4 regions of the Filimonas lacunae genome follow, and region 1 is predicted to be linked to each of the others. Evidence: riboswitches for the same ligand, from Rfam matches in the RefSeq annotation. Region 1 holds a riboswitch; each other region holds the start of a gene.
The links. A riboswitch is a leader RNA that binds a small molecule or an ion and turns the genes downstream of it on or off. The one in region 1 is predicted to bind thiamine pyrophosphate.

Region 2: linked by a shared signal. The riboswitch ahead of FLA_RS20800 (TonB-dependent receptor) and the one ahead of pnuC (nicotinamide riboside transporter PnuC) in region 1 are both predicted to bind thiamine pyrophosphate.
Region 3: linked by a shared signal. The riboswitch ahead of FLA_RS21240 (HAD family hydrolase) and the one ahead of pnuC (nicotinamide riboside transporter PnuC) in region 1 are both predicted to bind thiamine pyrophosphate.
Region 4: linked by a shared signal. The riboswitch ahead of thiM (hydroxyethylthiazole kinase) and the one ahead of pnuC (nicotinamide riboside transporter PnuC) in region 1 are both predicted to bind thiamine pyrophosphate.

Annotation. Positions count from the first base shown of each region.
Region 1 covers NZ_AP017422.1:6,847,384-6,851,915, forward strand. Annotated here, with positions in the region: gene FLA_RS26980 (DEAD/DEAH box helicase) at 1-1,781, opposite strand, end outside; gene FLA_RS26985 (YccF domain-containing protein) at 1,874-2,242, opposite strand; TPP riboswitch at 2,326-2,429, shown strand; gene pnuC (nicotinamide riboside transporter PnuC) at 2,417-3,073, shown strand; gene FLA_RS26995 (CHAT domain-containing protein) at 3,100-4,532, opposite strand, start outside.
Region 2 covers NZ_AP017422.1:5,288,337-5,292,868, forward strand. Annotated here, with positions in the region: tRNA gene FLA_RS20775 (tRNA-Met) at 19-93, opposite strand; gene FLA_RS20780 (hypothetical protein) at 222-1,334, shown strand; tRNA gene FLA_RS20785 (tRNA-Met) at 1,388-1,459, opposite strand; tRNA gene FLA_RS20790 (tRNA-Met) at 1,712-1,783, opposite strand; gene FLA_RS20795 (head GIN domain-containing protein) at 1,845-2,573, opposite strand; TPP riboswitch at 2,678-2,784, shown strand; gene FLA_RS20800 (TonB-dependent receptor) at 2,865-4,532, shown strand, end outside.
Region 3 covers NZ_AP017422.1:5,395,572-5,400,103, reverse strand. Annotated here, with positions in the region: gene FLA_RS21250 (N-acetyltransferase) at 1-412, shown strand, start outside; gene FLA_RS21245 (MFS transporter) at 438-1,628, shown strand; gene FLA_RS21240 (HAD family hydrolase) at 1,625-2,275, opposite strand; TPP riboswitch at 2,378-2,476, opposite strand; gene FLA_RS21235 (hypothetical protein) at 2,707-2,940, shown strand; gene FLA_RS21230 (TonB-dependent receptor) at 3,153-4,532, shown strand, end outside.
Region 4 covers NZ_AP017422.1:1,344,823-1,349,354, reverse strand. Annotated here, with positions in the region: gene thiD (bifunctional hydroxymethylpyrimidine kinase/phosphomethylpyrimidine kinase) at 1-92, opposite strand, end outside; gene thiE (thiamine phosphate synthase) at 170-805, opposite strand; gene thiM (hydroxyethylthiazole kinase) at 792-1,607, opposite strand; TPP riboswitch at 1,660-1,754, opposite strand; gene FLA_RS05595 (hypothetical protein) at 1,891-2,298, opposite strand; gene FLA_RS05590 (YceI family protein) at 2,328-2,858, opposite strand; gene FLA_RS05585 (YceI family protein) at 2,943-3,512, opposite strand; gene FLA_RS05580 (DUF1624 domain-containing protein) at 3,639-4,532, opposite strand, start outside.

The DNA.
Region 1 (4,532 bases):
TCTGTAAAGTCGCGCTGCTGGCCGTAATGCAACAGGTATTGCATAGAAGGACAGAATTTTTGAATTTCCGCTTCCCAGTTAAAAATAAGGGAGGTAGGACATACTACCAGCTGCGTGCTGCCGGGATATTTCTCTTTCAGGTATTGGATGAATGTGATGGTTTGCAAGGTTTTACCCAGGCCCATATCATCTGCCAGACATCCACCCCAGCCCAGTTGATCCAGGCTTTGCATCCACTGAAATCCAGCCAGCTGGTAAGGACGTAAACTTGCCTGTAAAGCAGTGGAAGGGGCTTGCGTTTCCAGCTCGTTGCATTGCAGTAAGCGTCTTTTCTTTTCTTCTATTTCTTTTTGCAGCTTCTTATCGGCCAGCTGCTCCTGTAACTCGTCCAGCACAGAATAGTGCAGCTTGTTCAGTTGTAGTTTTCCATCAGCTTCGTTACCCACTTTAAACAGCATACCGTATTTATCAAACCACTCATGCGGTATTACACCCAGTGTACCATCTTTTAGTAAAATGGTATCCTGCCTGTTTAAGATGGCTTTGCGAATATCCTTCATGCCCACCTCCTGGTCGCCCCAGTAGGCCTTGATTTTCAGATCAAACCAGTCGATAGTGCTTTTGGCAATGATCTCGAACCGGGGAGTATTGGTATTGTATTTAAAGCGTTTTAAGTCCTGCAGGCCATATACAGTGTATCCGGCATCCTGCAATTGCTGGTTCATTTTAATAAACCAGTTGCCCTTCATCACCTCATCAAAAGGCACATAGTAGTAACGATTGTTACGCTGGTTTTTAAATTTGGCGTGCAGGTTGCGCAAATGCTCGTAGGTGTTTTTTTCCAGCGTTTTGTTGCGCCTGATCACATACAGCACCTCATTCTTTTCATGAAAAAAATCTGTCTCTTCATCGTAGTCGATCAACACGTCATCATACATAAACTGGGGCTGCAACATCAGGTACTGGCCGTTAAACTCGCTTAATGCAATGCGGGTTTGCGGTTCGGTATGCACTACTTCAAACTGCAGCCCTTCTTTACATTCCAGCGGGTATTGCTGTTGCAGCGGTATGAGGAAGGAGTTGGTAACCTCCTGCCTGTCGCGCACCGGAAAGCGCAGTTCGCCTTTTTTAAACATGTCCAGCACGCTTACATCGCCGGCACTGGATGGCAGGTGCAGAATATCGTCTATTAAAAAGAAAAGAGATTTAAACAGGAACACGCGGTTAGGCGCTTTGTCACGTACTGTTTGTACGTTCATTTGTATGGTAATGGAAGCGGCATCTTTAGCAGCAGTAAAATGAATTTCTACAAAATGCTCACTTACCTGTAAAGGCTTGATGTTGACATCGCTGAAATTGCCTTCTTTCAGCACGTATAAATTACCGTTTTCCAGCAAATAGGGCCATACCTGGTGCAGCAGGTCCAGGTAATGGTTACGCAAACGCAAAATATCCTTGTCGTTGAGCATTAACCAGGGCTGTGCATGATTTTTCAGGTAGGTGCTGCCGCTGTTTACCATAAATTCGAACAAACGGCCGTCGGAAAAATGGAATAACAGGTAAAACAGTTCTTCCGGTAAGGGGTTCAGATAAGCCCAATGCTCGTTATTATCCATAAACAACCGGCTAAAGCTTTTACGCCCCTTTTGCTGCCTTATTACCACCGGCTCCAGTTGAAAACCAATATGTTTAGGAGTTGTCATGTTAAACAGAAAACCAATTTCATAGTTCTCGTTTTCAACAACTGCCAGCGAAGAGCGATCAATAAGGGGAGTATTCATGCTTACACCAAGTAAAAAAATATACAATCTGTACCTTCAGGCGCAAGTTAGGGGCTGTTACCAAAACAAAAAAGTGCAGTACCTGCAAAAAACTACACTACCCGCTTGCCAAAGGGCATCATGGAAATTTCCAGCAGTTTAAAATGCTGGCGGGCAAACGGAATACCTATGATGGTGATAAACAGCAGCAAACCAAAAAACAGGTGCATCAGCGCCGTGTACCAGCCGCCGCATAAAATCCAGATAATATTAAATAAGGAGGATAAACAGCCGTTAGAATCAGAATTACTGGTCACCTGCCGGCCAAATGGCCATAGCACCAAACCTGCCAGCTTAAAGCACTGGATGCCAAAGGGAATACCGATAATGGTACAGCACAGCACCAATCCACCCACTAAATAGCCTATCGCAGCTAAAAAGCCACCGAAAATTAGCCAGATAAGGTTACCAATCACATTCATGATCCCTTTACGTTTGAGTAAAAGGAAAAGTTACAAAAAAATGCTTGCCGGTAATTACTTAATTTTGTGCTTCGAACAAGTTTATTATTAACCCGGGGTGCTATAGTTGCCAAACAGCTATGGCTGAGATAAACCCGTTGAACCTGAACAGGGTAATGCCTGCGGAGGAAGTACATGAATTTACAACATTGGATATCGCTCTTTGCGGAGCAGGTACAGAACACGAGCTTTCCGGAATGGATTGCTGTAGCTTTTGGAGTTACCGAAGTTTTATTAGCCCGTAAAAACAACATCCTGCTATACCCGGCGGGTATTATCAGCACCATTATTACCACCTGGTTAATGTTTAGCGTAAAGCTGTATGCAGAGTCGTTGTTAAACGCCTACTACCTTATTATGAGTATTTACGGCTGGGTATACTGGATTAAAAAACGCAACACATCGCCTATCCCGGTTAGTTACACCAGCAAAAAAGAATGGGAAATCACTGCATTGATTATAGGTGTGGGCTGGCTGTTCCTGTTCAGCGCACTTAAATATTTCACCCCTTCTACCACCCCTGTCTGGGATGCCTGGGTTAGCTGCACTGCATGGGCAGGTATGTGGCTGCTGGCTAAACGCAAGGTAGAAAACTGGATACTTTTGAATGTATCTAACCTGTTTGCGGTTCCCTTATTGTTTCACAAAGAGTTGCCTTTAATGGCATGTCTTACCATTTTTCTGTTTGTGGTAGCTATATCGGGCTATTTCGACTGGAAAAAGATTGCCGGTCCCCGGCAGGGTAACAACAACGACGGCGGCACTTTTAGCAAGAAAACAGCATCCGCCTAACTGTTGCTATAATATCAGGTAACCTGCTAAACGGACATTGCTTTTCGCTTTTTATAGAACACGTAGCCTGTTGCAGATAATACACCTGTAACAACTGCTACGCAAGCCAACACATAATACCATAGCCAGGCACTTTGCAGGCGCACAGGTTGCAGGTGACCGCTATATTCAAAAGTGGCCCAGTAGTAAGGCAGTTGCAAAACAGCGTTATCATTATGCAGTAACAGCCACTCTTTTCTTGCGGCATACAGCGCCATTGCTGCATCGGGTTGCCGGGCCAGTTGTTTATAAAACAAGGCCGATAACTCCACAGCAGTGTTGTCGTTCACATTCCACAAACTACCCAGCACGCCACCGGCACCTGCTGCTATAAAACCTCTTTCCAGGCTGTTGACGCCTTCACCTTTGAGCAAAACACCTTCTGCAGTGCCACAGGCACTTAACACCACTATGGCAGGATTAAACCGGGTAAATTGCAAATCGGAAAGAAAAAAAGGCGCGTCGTACAATTGCAACATCGGTTCTGGCTGTGCAGAAGTATGCATGCTCACATGCAATACAGCCGCCTTTGCTATCTCGTTTACAAATGTGGGGTAAGTTGCCAGTGAGTCGAGAAAATACCGGCCTTTAACTTCATTGCTCAGCATATCATACTCCTTTCGGTTATCCAGCATCACCCGGCTTTGTTGCTGATTGATGCCTACAAAAAAACCACTAAGCCCTCCTTGGTGATATACCATGTTTTGCTGGGAGTACCATGTTTGCAGCGAATAGGCTTTGGAAATAACTGCCTGTTTGTACAAATAAGGCCACTGGCTGTAATTGTTACTAAACCTGTCAGCAGTTACCAGCGCATCAAAAGGCAGGTAATTAAACGCGCCATCCGCCACAAGCAGGTAACGCAGGCCTTTTTTCCAGGTGTAGTTAGCAAATACCGCCTGATATATAAATGCGCAATGATGATAAAATGTTTCAGGCGCGTTGAACATGGCCCCAGGGCCGCGGGCAAACCAATGCTGCATAAACTGTACAATAGAATCGCTTAGCAATACCTGGTTGCTTACCCTATGTATTGCTCCTATACCTGTTGTAGTGGCTTCTATCAAATAATGCTGGTTGGCTCCTTCATAAAAAACAAGCGCAACCACATTTTGGGGAATAGCAGCCAGCAAGGTGGTTACCGGCAACTGTTGTTGCAACGCATCTGTTTGTTGTATAGTTTCGCGATGTTCTTTTTGTAATAATGCAAGCTGGTATTCCGTTTGCTCCAGCAGCTTTTGCATGTTTGCGTTATTGCCGGATGCTAATAATTCATGCCGGTAATACGTAATGGCTTGTTGCAACTGCCGCTGTTTACGCTGTACAGAATCGCCTGTTGCCAATAAGGATGTGCCAGCTTTACGGCTTAACCTTTCTTCCAGCAATACCTGCGCTTTTGACAATTCTGTTATCTGTAGCA
Region 2 (4,532 bases), 1.6 Mb from region 1:
CCCCCTAAGAGGCCTTTTTGGTTGCGAAGAGAGGGATCGAACCTCTGACCTTCGGGTTATGAGCCCGACGAGCTACCGCTGCTCTACTTCGCGATTTGGATTGCAAATGTAGAACTATTATTCATATAAACAAGAAGAAATTAGTTTTTTGAGAAAATAGTTATCTAAGGTTTTATTAGAGAGTAGCTTGCATTTACATTTTCAATACTCAATCCTAAAAAATGAAAAAACAACACATCATTTTATTATCAGCAGCCTTATTCATCTGTAAAACATTGTCTGCACAGTCGTCTACCCAGCCCTCCTCCTCAGATCCAGAAACTTTACAAACTGTAATGGAACGAGGCAACAGCACCACAACTTCTATCAATATGACCCTGACGACAGATTTTATCAATATGAATTCTAATGGTCTGCAGCCGGTTCAGGTAAATGCTTATAACACCAATGCTCAGGGCTTTAGAATCATACAACGTAGTAATAACCCTTTAAGCTTATGGACAAACACAACAGAAAGGCTTACCATTGATGGCAATGGTTTTGTTGGAATAGGCACCGCATCGCCTGTTAGCAGGTTGTCTGTTAATGGAACAGCAGATTTTCAAACAAGAATAGGTTTTAATAACAAAACCCAACATTTTGGAGATGGTACCATGTTCATTAATACTATCAATGGAATCAATGACCTGGGAATAAGAAATGATGTAGGTGATGTCTTATTTGCCTCGGGTGGTCATACCTCACAAATGTTTTTAAAACCTTCTGGCAATGTTGGCATTGGCACTTCTATGCCTGCCTACAAGCTGGATGTAAGTGGTACCAGCCGTTTTGATTATGCAGTTATAGGAAGCGGAGTACAAGGCTTTTACCAGGATGCCATTAATGGAGCTTACAGAGCCAATAATTCGAGCAGTGATAATGGATTTTATTTTCAAAATTATCAAGGAGCATCAACCAGCATGTATATTGGCTTAACAGGTGCTTATGCTGGAAGAGTTGGCATTGGTACTGTGGCTCCCCAAAGTGAACTAGCAGTAAAAGGCACTATTACTTCTCAAAAAATAAAAGTAACATTAAAAGATTGGGCGGACTATGTATTTGACTCCTCTTATCCTTTAAAGTCTCTGAGCCAGGTAGAAACATATATTCAGCAGAATAAACATTTACCTGAAATTCCTACTGCTGCTGAAGTAGAGACAGGCGGTATTGATTTAGGTACCAACCAAGTATTGCTGCTAAAAAAAATAGAAGAGCTTACGCTGTATATTATCCAGCAAAATAAAGACATGCAGGAAATGAAAGAGAGAATTAAAGCACTCGAATCAACGAAGTAAAGATTAAAGAAAATAAAAAAGGCTTCAAAATGAAGCCTTTTTTATTTATTAAGTTGCGAAGAGAGGGATCGAACCTCTGACCTTCGGGTTATGAGCCCGACGAGCTACCGCTGCTCTACTTCGCGATTTGGACAGCGAATGTAGAACTATTACTGATATAAACAAGAAGAAATTATTTTTTTAAGAATTTTAGCTTGTGCTTATCCTAACGAAGAAGTGTTGTCGATTCATAAATTTTATCAGGGACCGTGTAAAACTTGTGGAGCAGAATAGCCGGATCAAGTATATAAACCACATACATGACCAGATATACTTTACTATTAATTCCAAGGATAATACATAAACGAAAAAAGGTCTCGAATGAGACCTTTCAGAAGTTGCGAAGAGAGGGATCGAACCTCTGACCTTCGGGTTATGAGCCCGACGAGCTACCGCTGCTCTACTTCGCGATTTGGATTGCAAATGTAGGAGCAATTAGTACACCCGCCAAATCTTTTAATACTTTGTTTATCAATCTTTTCTCTTTATAGAAGAAGCGCCGCTTGTTTCAATGTTTTTAGCAACCGCGCTACCCTTATATCCTATGCTGCTAGCACCACTGGCTTCTGCACTTAATTCTTTAGTTACAGTAATGCTGATGCCCGATGCACCGGAAGCTTCTGCATTGCAGGTGGCAGTAGTTAAGTCGTAGCCTTTTACACTGCTGGCGCCACTGGCTTCTACATTGAACACATCCACACTACCAGATACAGTAACACTGGATGCCCCTGTAGCTTCCAGGTTAATGGAGGAACCGGCTAATGCACCTTTAAATGAACTGGCACCGGAAACTTCCATATTCAGCTGTTTCACATGAATGCTTCCACTTACCTGCACCGTTGAAGCGCCATTCACTTCCAGATTGTTTAATTCAGTAACAGTTACATAGGCTTTAATATTTTTATTACCCCAGTTCCAGCCATTCCACGCACCAGACTCCGGATGAATATATAAAACACCATTCTTTACCTCTGTTTTAATCTTGGCCACATATTTTTCATCACTGGCGCTTACAGCCACTGCCTGTGTTTTTCCCTGTGATATATATACCACCATGGCCCCGCCCACTTCCACGCCTGTAAAAGCGCCTACAGTACGCACCTGGGCATTGGCATCGTGCACTATCGTTTCCTGGGCAGTGATATCGCAACCTGCCACCAGGCAGAATATTCCTAAAAGGGCTACTAACTTCAATTTCATATCAACGAATTTATACGTGTAACGGCTGTAAAAAAATAATGTTACAGTGAATTTAAATTTTCTGTGTTTAATTTGCAGCGTTATTCCGGGTCTAACACCGGAAACAATATTCCTCGGGGTGCTTTGCGCTGTAACAGGCAAAAGGCTGAGATAATACCCGTAGAACCTGAACAGGGTAATGCCTGCGAAGGGAAAGGCCAGCTTTCTTTTGTGTATATGTGTGCCCTCTTTCCTCTGCCAGTACTATTTCTCTGTTCCTCATTTATTTAACGCAAGTAAACTAACAGGAACATGAAGCATTTTCTGGGAACATTAACCGCTGTATTGGCAGCCGTTTTTACCCAAGCACAAACTCTAAACTTAAAAGTAAACAGCCAGCAACACCAGCCACTGGCAGGCATCAACGCTACTTTCAGCAAAGAGGGTAAAAAGTGGACCATCATCAGCAACAATAGCGGAGATATTGTATTTACACCAGGTGAAACCGGCAATTACGACCTGACGCTGGAAGCGGTAGGTAAAAAAACAGTGAAGCAGTCCGTTACTTTACAGCAGGGCGCTTCAAGCCTTACACTTACGCTGGAAGAGCTGGACTACATGTTAGCTCCACTGGAAGTTCGCGCTATCCGGGCATCCGACAAAGCTCCTTTTACTAAAACCAATATTGATAAAGCAGACATCGCTAAACAAAACCTGGGGCAGGACTTACCTTTCCTGCTCAATCAAACGCCTTCCGTGATTGTCAACTCAGACGCAGGTAATGGTGTTGGTTATACTGCCATGCGCATCAGGGGCACCGATGGCTCTCGCATTAACGTAACATTAAACGGTATCCCTTACAACGATGCGGAAAGTCAGGGTAGCTTTTTTGTAGACCTTCCCGATCTGGCATCTTCTGCCAGCAGCATTCAGATACAACGGGGTGTAGGTACCTCTACCAATGGCGCCGGTGCTTTCGGAGCCACCCTTAACATAGCCACCAACGAGTTCAGTGAAAAGCCGTATGCCGAAAGCAATAACAGCTTTGGCTCGTTCAATACCTGGAAAAATACTATTAAAGCAGGTACAGGCCTTATTAACGATCACTTTACAGTAGATGCACGTATCAGTCGTTTACAAAGTGATGGATATATAGACAGAGCATCTTCCGATCTGAAAGCACTATACCTTACCGGAGCTTATGTAAGCAAAAACACATCCGTACGTTTTAATCTTATTACCGGCAAAGAAAAAACCTACCAGGCCTGGTATGGTGTACCAGATTATATACTGGCAACCGGCAACAGAACCTATAACCCTGCCGGCCTGGACAAACCCGGAACTCCTTACGACAACCAAACCGATAACTACCAGCAGGATCACTACCAGTTATTTGTGAACCAGGCTTTGGGCAACGACTGGACTCTGAACATAGCATCTTTCTTAACCAGGGGTAAAGGCTATTATGAAGAGTATGTAGCCAACCAGTTTTATGCCGATTATGGCTTACCAAACGTAGTGCTCAATGGCACCTCTTACGATTCTACCGACCTGGTAAGAGACTTGTGGCTGAACAACTACTTTTATGGACAAACCTTCTCATTGCAATACAAGCAACCTAGTAATGAAATAACCTTTGGTGGTAGCTGGACTATTTACGATGGCAAGCACTATGGCAACATCATCTGGGCCAACATGGGCATTCCTAAAGATTATCAATATTATTATCTTACTGCCCGTAAAACAGATATGAATGCGTACGCCAAATGGCTTCACCAGCTCAACCGTAACTGGAGCCTATTTGGAGACCTTCAATACAGACACGTACAATACAATATAGATGGCTTTGAAAGTAATCCTGGTTTATTTATCAAGCGCAACTTCAACTTCATTAATCCCAAAGCAGGCATCAGCTACAACCGTAATGGCTGGAACGCTTATTTCAGCTATGCTTTAGCGAATAAAGAGCCCAACCGTACC
Region 3 (4,532 bases), 1.5 Mb from region 1:
ATCTCCACAAAAAACAGACAAGTACCTCGCTGCAAAGTATAGCAAGCAGGCGTTGATTGATGAGGTGAACAACCTGTCTAATCAATGGCTGGTGGTGTATGTGAATGATAAGCCTACAGGCTTTGCCAGGATTACTTCTAAAGGAGAAAGACCAGAAATGCTCGCTCAAAAGCGTGTAGTAAGAATTGCTGATTTTGGAATACTGAATGCATGTGCCAACGAAATGGTAAGGCAATCGTTATGGGATAAGTGCTGTGCTGTTTGCAAATCCTATGAAGCCATCTGGATGCATGAATATGCCGAAAATCCACTGATCGCTTTTTTTGAATCGCAAGGTTTTCGCCAACAGGAAGAAGCAGCCGCTCCGGATGAGTTGTTATTACCATCTGTTTACCTGATTAAACAAGCATAAACATACCTGCAATTTAGTATCAGATATGAGTAACCCATCAATAGCTATTCAGCCTGCCAGGGCCACAAAGGGGGAGGTGGTGCTGGTGTCGCTTGCCACTTTCCTTGTTTTCTTTCAGGGTTTTATGGTGGCTCCTTTATTGCCGGAACTGGCAGATTTTTTTCACACCTCTGTCCGGCGAATGAGTTTTATAGAGCCTGTTTATTTATTAGGATATGGTTTGTTTACACTTGTGTATGCTCCGTTGAGCGATCGTTATGGCAGGTTTGCTATCATAGCGTTTTCTTTATCCCTGTTTGTTGTTTTTACTTTTAGTACGGCATGGGTAGCAAATGCGCATCAAATGATTTTGTTACGGCTGTTAACGGGCATCAGTGCTGCCGGTATAGCGCCTACCACCATTAGCTGGATCAGCGATCGCTTTCCTTATAAAGAAAGGGGATATGCGTTAGGTGTGTTCTTTGGTTGTATGGCAGGAGGAACGGCTTTAGGCTCTAGTACCGGGGCGTTGTTGGCTGGTGTAGTGGGATGGAGAGTGTTGTTTGTGGTTGTTGCATTTGCCGGGTGTATGGTATTGTTGTTGAATGTGTATTACCGGCGTCGCATTTTTCTGCAGGTGCCCCGCCTTTCGCAACAAACCTCCCTGGTAGCCACTTTCAGAGAAATACTATCCACGTCAAGAGCAAGGGGTACTTACTTTTTCGTTTTTGAGAATGGATTGTTTCATAGCGGGGTGTTTGCCTGGTTAGGGGTTTATTTCTATCACTATTTTCATTTAAATGAGCGCGAGATTGGATTGGCGCTTCTAGGGTATGGCATACCGGGTTTGTTATTGGGTTCTGTGCTCGGGCGTATGGCAGATAGAATAGGTAGAAAGAAAGTGATTCCGGCAGGTATTCTGTTAGGGGGCTGCGTTGTTATTGCTTTAAGCTGTATCCCGCCGTTGTTTATTGCATGCGTACTTGTTACTTTATTATCGTTCAGCTTTGATCTTACCCATCCGTCATTAGCAGTGATTGTAACCTCTTTTAATAGTAAAAATGCAGGTGGCTCTACCGGGCTATTTGCTTTTTTTCTTTTTGCCGGATATGGTTTTGGAAGTTTGCTGTTTAGTTTATTGGTTTCGGCAGGGTTTGTTGAAACACTGCGTGTATTTGGTGTAATGGCGGTGCTGGCATCTTTGGCAGCAAGGATGTTTTTTAAAAACGAGCATTAAAGCCAACCTTCCATGGGATAACAGTGTAACATGCCATCTGCTATGTCAAAGGCGGTTGCACTGTTGCCATTGGAAAAACCTATCACTGTCATCCCCGCCTTTTTTCCTGCCTGTATGCCATGGTACGAGTCTTCAATCACTACACATTCTTCCGGCAGTACCTGTAGCTTCCTGGCTGTGGTAAGATATACATCGGGGTGTGGCTTACTGTTGGCTTCCTGTTCTGCAGAAGATACCACATCAAACAAATGCGCTATCCCGGCACGCTCCAGGCATAAGGGAATAAAGAAAGCCGGCGAATTGGTGGCCAGGCCGATTTTGAAACCTTTTGATTTTAAATGTTGTATAAATTCTCTGATATATGCAATTTCGCAATCAGTAGTTTTTATCAGCTCCATTACTCTGGCTATTACCATTTGTTCTACTTCTTTAACAGCCACATGTGCCCAGGGGTATTTTGCAAACCAGAACAGCGACGCTTCCGTCATTGTCATGGTGCGGGTTAGCTGGCAGTCTTCCTCCGTCATGGTTACGCCCAGTGAAGTAAAAACTTCGCGTTCTGCTGTTGACCAGAATCCTTCACTGTCAATAACAACTCCGTCCATATCAAAAATCACCGCCTTCTTGTTGTAAAAGAGTTCTTTCATTGCGTACTGTATAAAACCGGGAGATGATAACAGCCTATATTATATACGCTGTGTTTAATATATGTGCTTCAGGAGAAAACGAAACAAACGGGAGGTTGATAACTGGTTCCGGTTGCTTTTCCCTTCGTCGGTATTAACCGCATCAGGTTCAAAGAGTTTTTCTCAATTCTGCTGTTTGGCAGAATACCCCTAAAGCACTACAAAGATAACTGGCCGGCTACCTGAAAAACGTGATTTTGTACAATAATTTCCGGATATGGGTATTGTGCCCTAGTTTTGCTGCACTTTATTAACAGTATTTGCGACATCTTTCTGTTATATTACTCCTGGTAGCTTTTCTTGCACAATGTTTTTGCAAGACGTTTATCGTTGCAGATTACTATGTAAATACGGCGGCCTTTGCACAGAATTGTGAAAACAAGGCCAAACCGATGATGCATTGTAATGGTAAATGCCAGATGATGAAAAAGCTGAAACAGCAGGAGAATAAAGAAAAACAAAACACCGGGCAGAAAGGCGAGAATAAAACAGAGGTGTTATCCAGGCAATCTTACTTCGCTAGCGTAGAGTATACTCAATCATCCTTTTCACAAAGCTTCTTTACCCGGAACAACAACCTGGTAAAAGACATGGCTGCCGAAATCTTCCATCCGCCTGCAGCATAGCCTGCCTTCTTTTCAACAGCACATGGGGTGTATCATGCACATGCCGTAATAGCGGTATCTGTTCTGTTATATCTGTAGCTGTATTCATTATTCCCACTTTCATTTTATCGTTCCAGGCTGGTATGCCTTTTATCTGTATCACTCTATAGTGATGTACGGATAGGGATAGGTGTGTCCGGCTGGTGCATTCAACTGTATTTAAAAAAAAAAGGATGAAAAAGATATTGGCATTCGTGTGCACCATATTCCTGTTTGCCTATGGGCATGCGCAAAAGGCAGGAATGTTTACGGGTAAAGTATATGATGCATTGAGTAAAGAACCTGTGGCGGGCGCCGTAATTACCGGGGTAGACACACAAACGGTTATTACTGATGTAAACGGCAGTTTTACTATTTACACCAACGGTACCACTTTAACCGTTTCGTGTATGGGTTTTGAGAAAAGGACAATTAACGCTGGCAATACCTCATTAGCGGTGGCATTAAAACCATCGGACAAACAATTACAGCAGGTGGTGGTAAGCGCCAACCGCACTGCCGAAAAAAGGAACGAGGTGCCTGTAGCCATTGCAGTCATCAGCAAACAAACTATTGAAGACACCAAAGCGCAGCGTTTAGATCAGCTGCTAAACAAGGTGAGTGGTGTGTTTATGGTAAACCTGGGTAACGAGCAGCACGAAATGAGCATCCGTCAGCCCATGACCACCAAAAGCGTTTTCCTGTATATGGAAGATGGCATACCTATTCGCACCACCGGCGTGTATAACCACAATGCGTTACTGGAAATGAACATGGCAGCAGCTAAAAGCATAGAGGTGATTAAAGGGCCTTCTTCTGCCTTGTATGGTGCAGAAGCTATTGCGGGCGCTGTCAATATTATCACACAATCTGCTCCTGCGTATACGGCTGGTACTGTAAGCGCACAAATGAACAACAAAGGATATAAAAGAACCGATGCACAAATAGGTACCTCTATTGGCAAATGGGGCATTATGGCCAGTGGTTATTATGCCAACAGAACCGATGGGCCTATTGAGTTCAGCAATTTTCATAAGTCTATTGTATCGCTGCGTACAGACTATCGCGCCAGTGATAAGCTTACCTGGGCCAATACTTTTACCTACATGGATTATAACTCTGATATGACCGGCACGCTGGACAGTATCAAGTTTGCGCAGAAAAACCTGAGTTCGCAACAATCGTTCACCTACCGTAAAGTATATGCGTTGCGTTACAAGTCTATGCTCAATTATCAATGGAAGCAGGGTAGTGCCAGCAATGTTTCTTTCCTGTTCCGTGATAACTCGGTAAAGCAAAATCCTTCTTATTCTATTGGCACTACTACTGATGCTACCCGTTTTCGCGGACAGATTAATGAAAACGCTTTTCGTACGTTTGCTTTGTTCCTGCAACACACACAGCAATTCCATTGGTTGCATAGCAAGTTGATTGCAGGCGCCAGCGTGGATGTAAGCCCGCAGCGTTACAAGGCGCAGTTTATTTCTATTCATAAAGATGTGGCTTCTGGCAAGTATGATAGCTATTCTACCAACACGCCCGATTCTTTGCTGAGCAATTATACTACTGGTATC
Region 4 (4,532 bases), 2.3 Mb from region 1:
CTGATGGTTTTAATATCAGCCTGTATGCCGGCACCACCACCACTATCCGATCCGGCAATGGTAAGTACAGGCGCATATTTGTATACATTCATATGATCTGTTTGAAATAAACGCATTTGAGGATGTCAAATGCTTTGGTAAACAATTGACTTTGATGGGTGAATACAGCCTATGATTTATGTTGAATGATCTTTTCCCGTAATGCTTCCGCAGCTTTGGCAGGTGAAGCAGCCGAACAAATAGCAGACACTACCGCCAGGCAATCTGCCCCCGCTTGTATAATGGCGCCTGCATTGTCTGCAGAGATATTGCCAATAGCCACCAGCGGTTTACCTGTTAATTGCCGGATGCGTGCTACCCCTTCCAGCCCCCATTCAGTAACTGTATCCGTTTTAGTGGTGGTAGAAAATACGGGACTCAGCGCCAGGTAATCTGCAACGGCTGCATGAGCAGTACCCAACTGTGCTTCATACTCAATGGAGTAGCCAAGAATGGCGGTATCATTCCATTTGCTGCGTACTGTTACCGGCGGCATATCACTGTTACCCACATGTATTCCATGCGCATCAGCCGCAATAGCTACCGGCAGGTTATCATTAATAATTAAGGGAACATTGTATTTATCCAGCAAAGCTTTTAACCTGCACGCACGGGTGATAAAAGCCGCTGAGTCCATCTGCTTTTCCCTTAACTGTACAATGTCCACTCCGCCTTTCACCGCTTCCTCCACCACCCATAACAGATCGCGTCCCAGGCAGGCGTTTTCGTCGGTAACCAGGTACAGATGATAATCAAAAGGATTCATGCGTGCTCAGCTTTACATGGTTTACAAAAGCTTCTTCTGATAAATTATATAAAGCATCAATAAAGTGCATTTGTAACGATCCGGGGCCATCTGATTTAGCAGCAGCAATTTCACCCGCTACGCCCATTACTGCCATAGCTGCAATAGCCGCATCTTTATAATGCCCATCGGCCACTGCACAAAAAGCGCCGGTAATAGCCGAAGCAGTACAGCCCAGGCCGGTTACACGCGTCATTAAAGCATGACCATTACTTACTCCTGTAATAGTGTTGTTGTAAACAATGAAATCCGTTTCGCCAGATACACATACCACCGTATTAAAAGATGCGCTCACCGCTTGCGCAGCTTGTAAAGCCTGCTCGCTGCTGTGGGTGCTATCTACACCCTTGGTAGCAGAAACGGTATTGGCCAGTGATAAAATTTCGGAAGCGTTACCCCGGATAACAGCGGGCGAACCTGCCTGCAACAACTGGTGTAACACCTGGTTACGGTATTGGGAAGCGCCCGCACCTACGGGGTCCAGCACCCAGGGCTTTTGCAATTGTTGCGCCTGCCCGATGGCTTTTAACATGCTGGTTACCCAATAACTATCCAGGGTGCCGATATTCACCACCAACGCTCCGGCTATGTTTACCATATCTTCCATTTCTTCATGCGCATGGGCCATTACCGGCGAAGCACCCACTGCCAGCAGCGCATTGGCAGTATTATTCATTACTACATAGTTGGTAATGTTATGCACCAGCGGGGCATTATTGCGCACAGCCAACACCTTGTGCCATAGTTGCAGCGGTTGTATCATTTTTTACACAGATTTAGAGATAAAAGGAGTGGGCAAACGGCAGCAGAATACAGGAAGAATCATAGCTTTTCCCTACGACGGTACTAACCGTATCAGGTAACAAGGGTATGATCTCAGTCCTCTGCCAGGACACCCCTAAAGCACTTGCAAGTTATAGGAAAATATTGAAAACAGGCAACAATGAAAATGGAGGAAGGTAACAGGTAAGCAGGTAGTAAGTTGGAAGTTGGTAACCGGTAATTGCTACAGGTAACCAACTCACAACCATTTCCCGGCAATAGTGCTATTCAGCAGCTTTAGCCGGGAAAAAAAGAGGTTTTAAAGTAAACCAGGCCAAAGCCGGGAAAAAGTGCATAGGCACAGTAAGGCCAATCAGCAGCGCCGGATCATCTTCTGATGTTGGCGGCAGTGAAAAAGATAAAATTTTAAGAATGCTGGCAAAAGACAGTACCACAAAAATGAGGTTGAATACAATCTCCCCTTTGCTCTTTAAAATTTTAATAGTAAGCCAGTAGCCAACAGCTGCCAGCAAACCACCTATCAGTGAGCCAATAAAAATATTGGAGGTTTTAACCACCGTAGCAAAATCGGTAGCAGTAGCTTCGAGGTACACCTGTTTCTGATATAACCACGATGCCACCCCTGCCAGCAACCCCGCTATAATACCTAATAATAGTGATCTTATAAACATATTGAAGTGTTAACGTGGAATGGAGATAATTACTTAACAACCGGGATGGTTACTTCAATTTTAACCGCCTCATCTACTTCACCACCTTTTTTACCTACATTAAAATCACTTCTGTTAATGCTGAAAGAACCTGCAAAGGTGCCTGCATTACCAGCTGCTTTAAAAGTAAATGGCAGGGAAACTTCTTTCTTCACTCCTTTTATTTCCAGTGTACCGGTAGCGGTAAAACCAGCGCCACTTTTCACAATTTTAGAAGAGGTAAATTTAATTTGGGGATACTTAGTTGCATCAAACCATTCCGCTTCTTTGGCGTGCTTGTTTTGTAAAGCATTACCGGTGTTGATAGAAGCTACATCAATAGCAATATCAAATTTAGACTGAGCGGGATTTGCTGCGTCAAACGCAATAGTGCCGGTTAATTTTTTAAATATGCCGTTTACATTGGAGTTAGAAAAAACTACAGAATACTTATCCGCAATGTTCCAGTTTTGAATAGCAGTAAAAGAAAACATCGCAACAAGTGTAACAACTGCACCAGCAGTTAAAAGCATCTTTTTCATGAGTGCGTAAAATTAATGGTGAAAAACAAAGCCTTCTTTTCTGGCAACGGGTACCATAAAAGAAGGCTTCATTATAAAAATAAATTAGTTTTTAGTAAACTCGCCGTTAGCCAGCAGTTGAACTTCATCGCTCAACATAGCTTCAGGAAAACCTGGGGCAATACCAAAATCAGAACGTTTGAAAGAGCCGGTGAAACGGAAACCAGCTACAGTTTTTTTGCTCATTGGGTTAGTTACATTACCATTGTAAACAACGTCTAAAGTAACAGGCTTGGTTACACCATGGAAAGTAAGGTCACCAACCAGTTTGTACTGCTTGCCAGATACTTTCTTGAAAGAAGTGCTTTTGAAAGTCAGCTTAGGATATTTAGCTGCATCCAGAACATCCGCACTTTTCACATGCTCGTCTCTTTTTTCAATGTCGGTGTTGATGGTGTTAACATCTGCAGAAATTTCAAACACGGCATCAGAGAAATCTTCTTTAGAAGAAGTGATAGAAGCTTCAAAGCTTTTGAAGTTACCTTCAAACTGAGAAATAGTCATGTGGGTAATACCAAAACCTAATCTTGAATGCGCTTTATCAACGCTCCATGTTTGTGCAAAAGACGCTGCTGAAATAAGCAGGGTAGAAAGTGCAACTGCAATTTTTTTCATACTTCTTGTTTTGTTCTTTTATGGATTGCTTAAATGCCGGAAATTATTCCGGATAGCAAAGGTATTTTATATCAGGTAACTTTTATAGCAGGTAACCTGTAGTATAGCACCCTTAGCTTGTTAAAACTACAAATAACTTAACCACCAATCGTTACGTTTTGCCTTAAATTTCATGTACCACTTGCATGGAAAATATAATATGATTACCACAAATAACCACACCCCGTACACTACCGGCAAACCAAAACCCGTCCATTGTTCAGCACTATGCACACCTGTTAACACCGCTGCCAGGTAACCCAGACTTCGCGCCAGGTATAAATGCAACAGGTAATAAAAGAAGGGCACGCGACCAAAAACCAACGCCGGATTACTGGCTTTTACCTGTACACTATCAATCGCGGAAAGCACTATCAATGCTGGGCCTAATGTTATTAACAGATAATCCAGTGAAGGTGGGTACTTGGAAACATTTATAAATGATAACACCGTTTTCCATCCTTCATTATATACAACTCTTGGCACCAGATCGCCATATATATTCACCCACCTTATCACCACAAAAAGTAACAAAGCACCACATCCCGCACGTAATAAAATACGCTTTCTTACCACTGCTTCCTGTTTATACAAACCACCGCCCCAATACCCCAGCGCCATCACTCCTACCCATGGTATTAAAGGATATAGCAAATACAATTTCCTATCATAGGATAAGTTAATAATAGCGCTTTCATGCAATGCTTTCCAAAACCAGCTGCCACTGCCCATGCTTGCTGCCCGTATAGGGTCCAGTAAATTATGTCCCGCTATCAGCAGTAATCCAAAACAACCTACATACAAAGGCTTAACATAGATCAAGGCTGCCAGTATGATCATACTCCAGCCTATTACCCATATGACTCCCAGCACTAAAAAATGCATGCTGATATCAAAACTCCAGCCTATGTTCACCAGCGTTATTTCTGCAAATACCAGCCACAAACCACGGGTAAGCAAAAAGCGGCTCTGCGCCGCCTT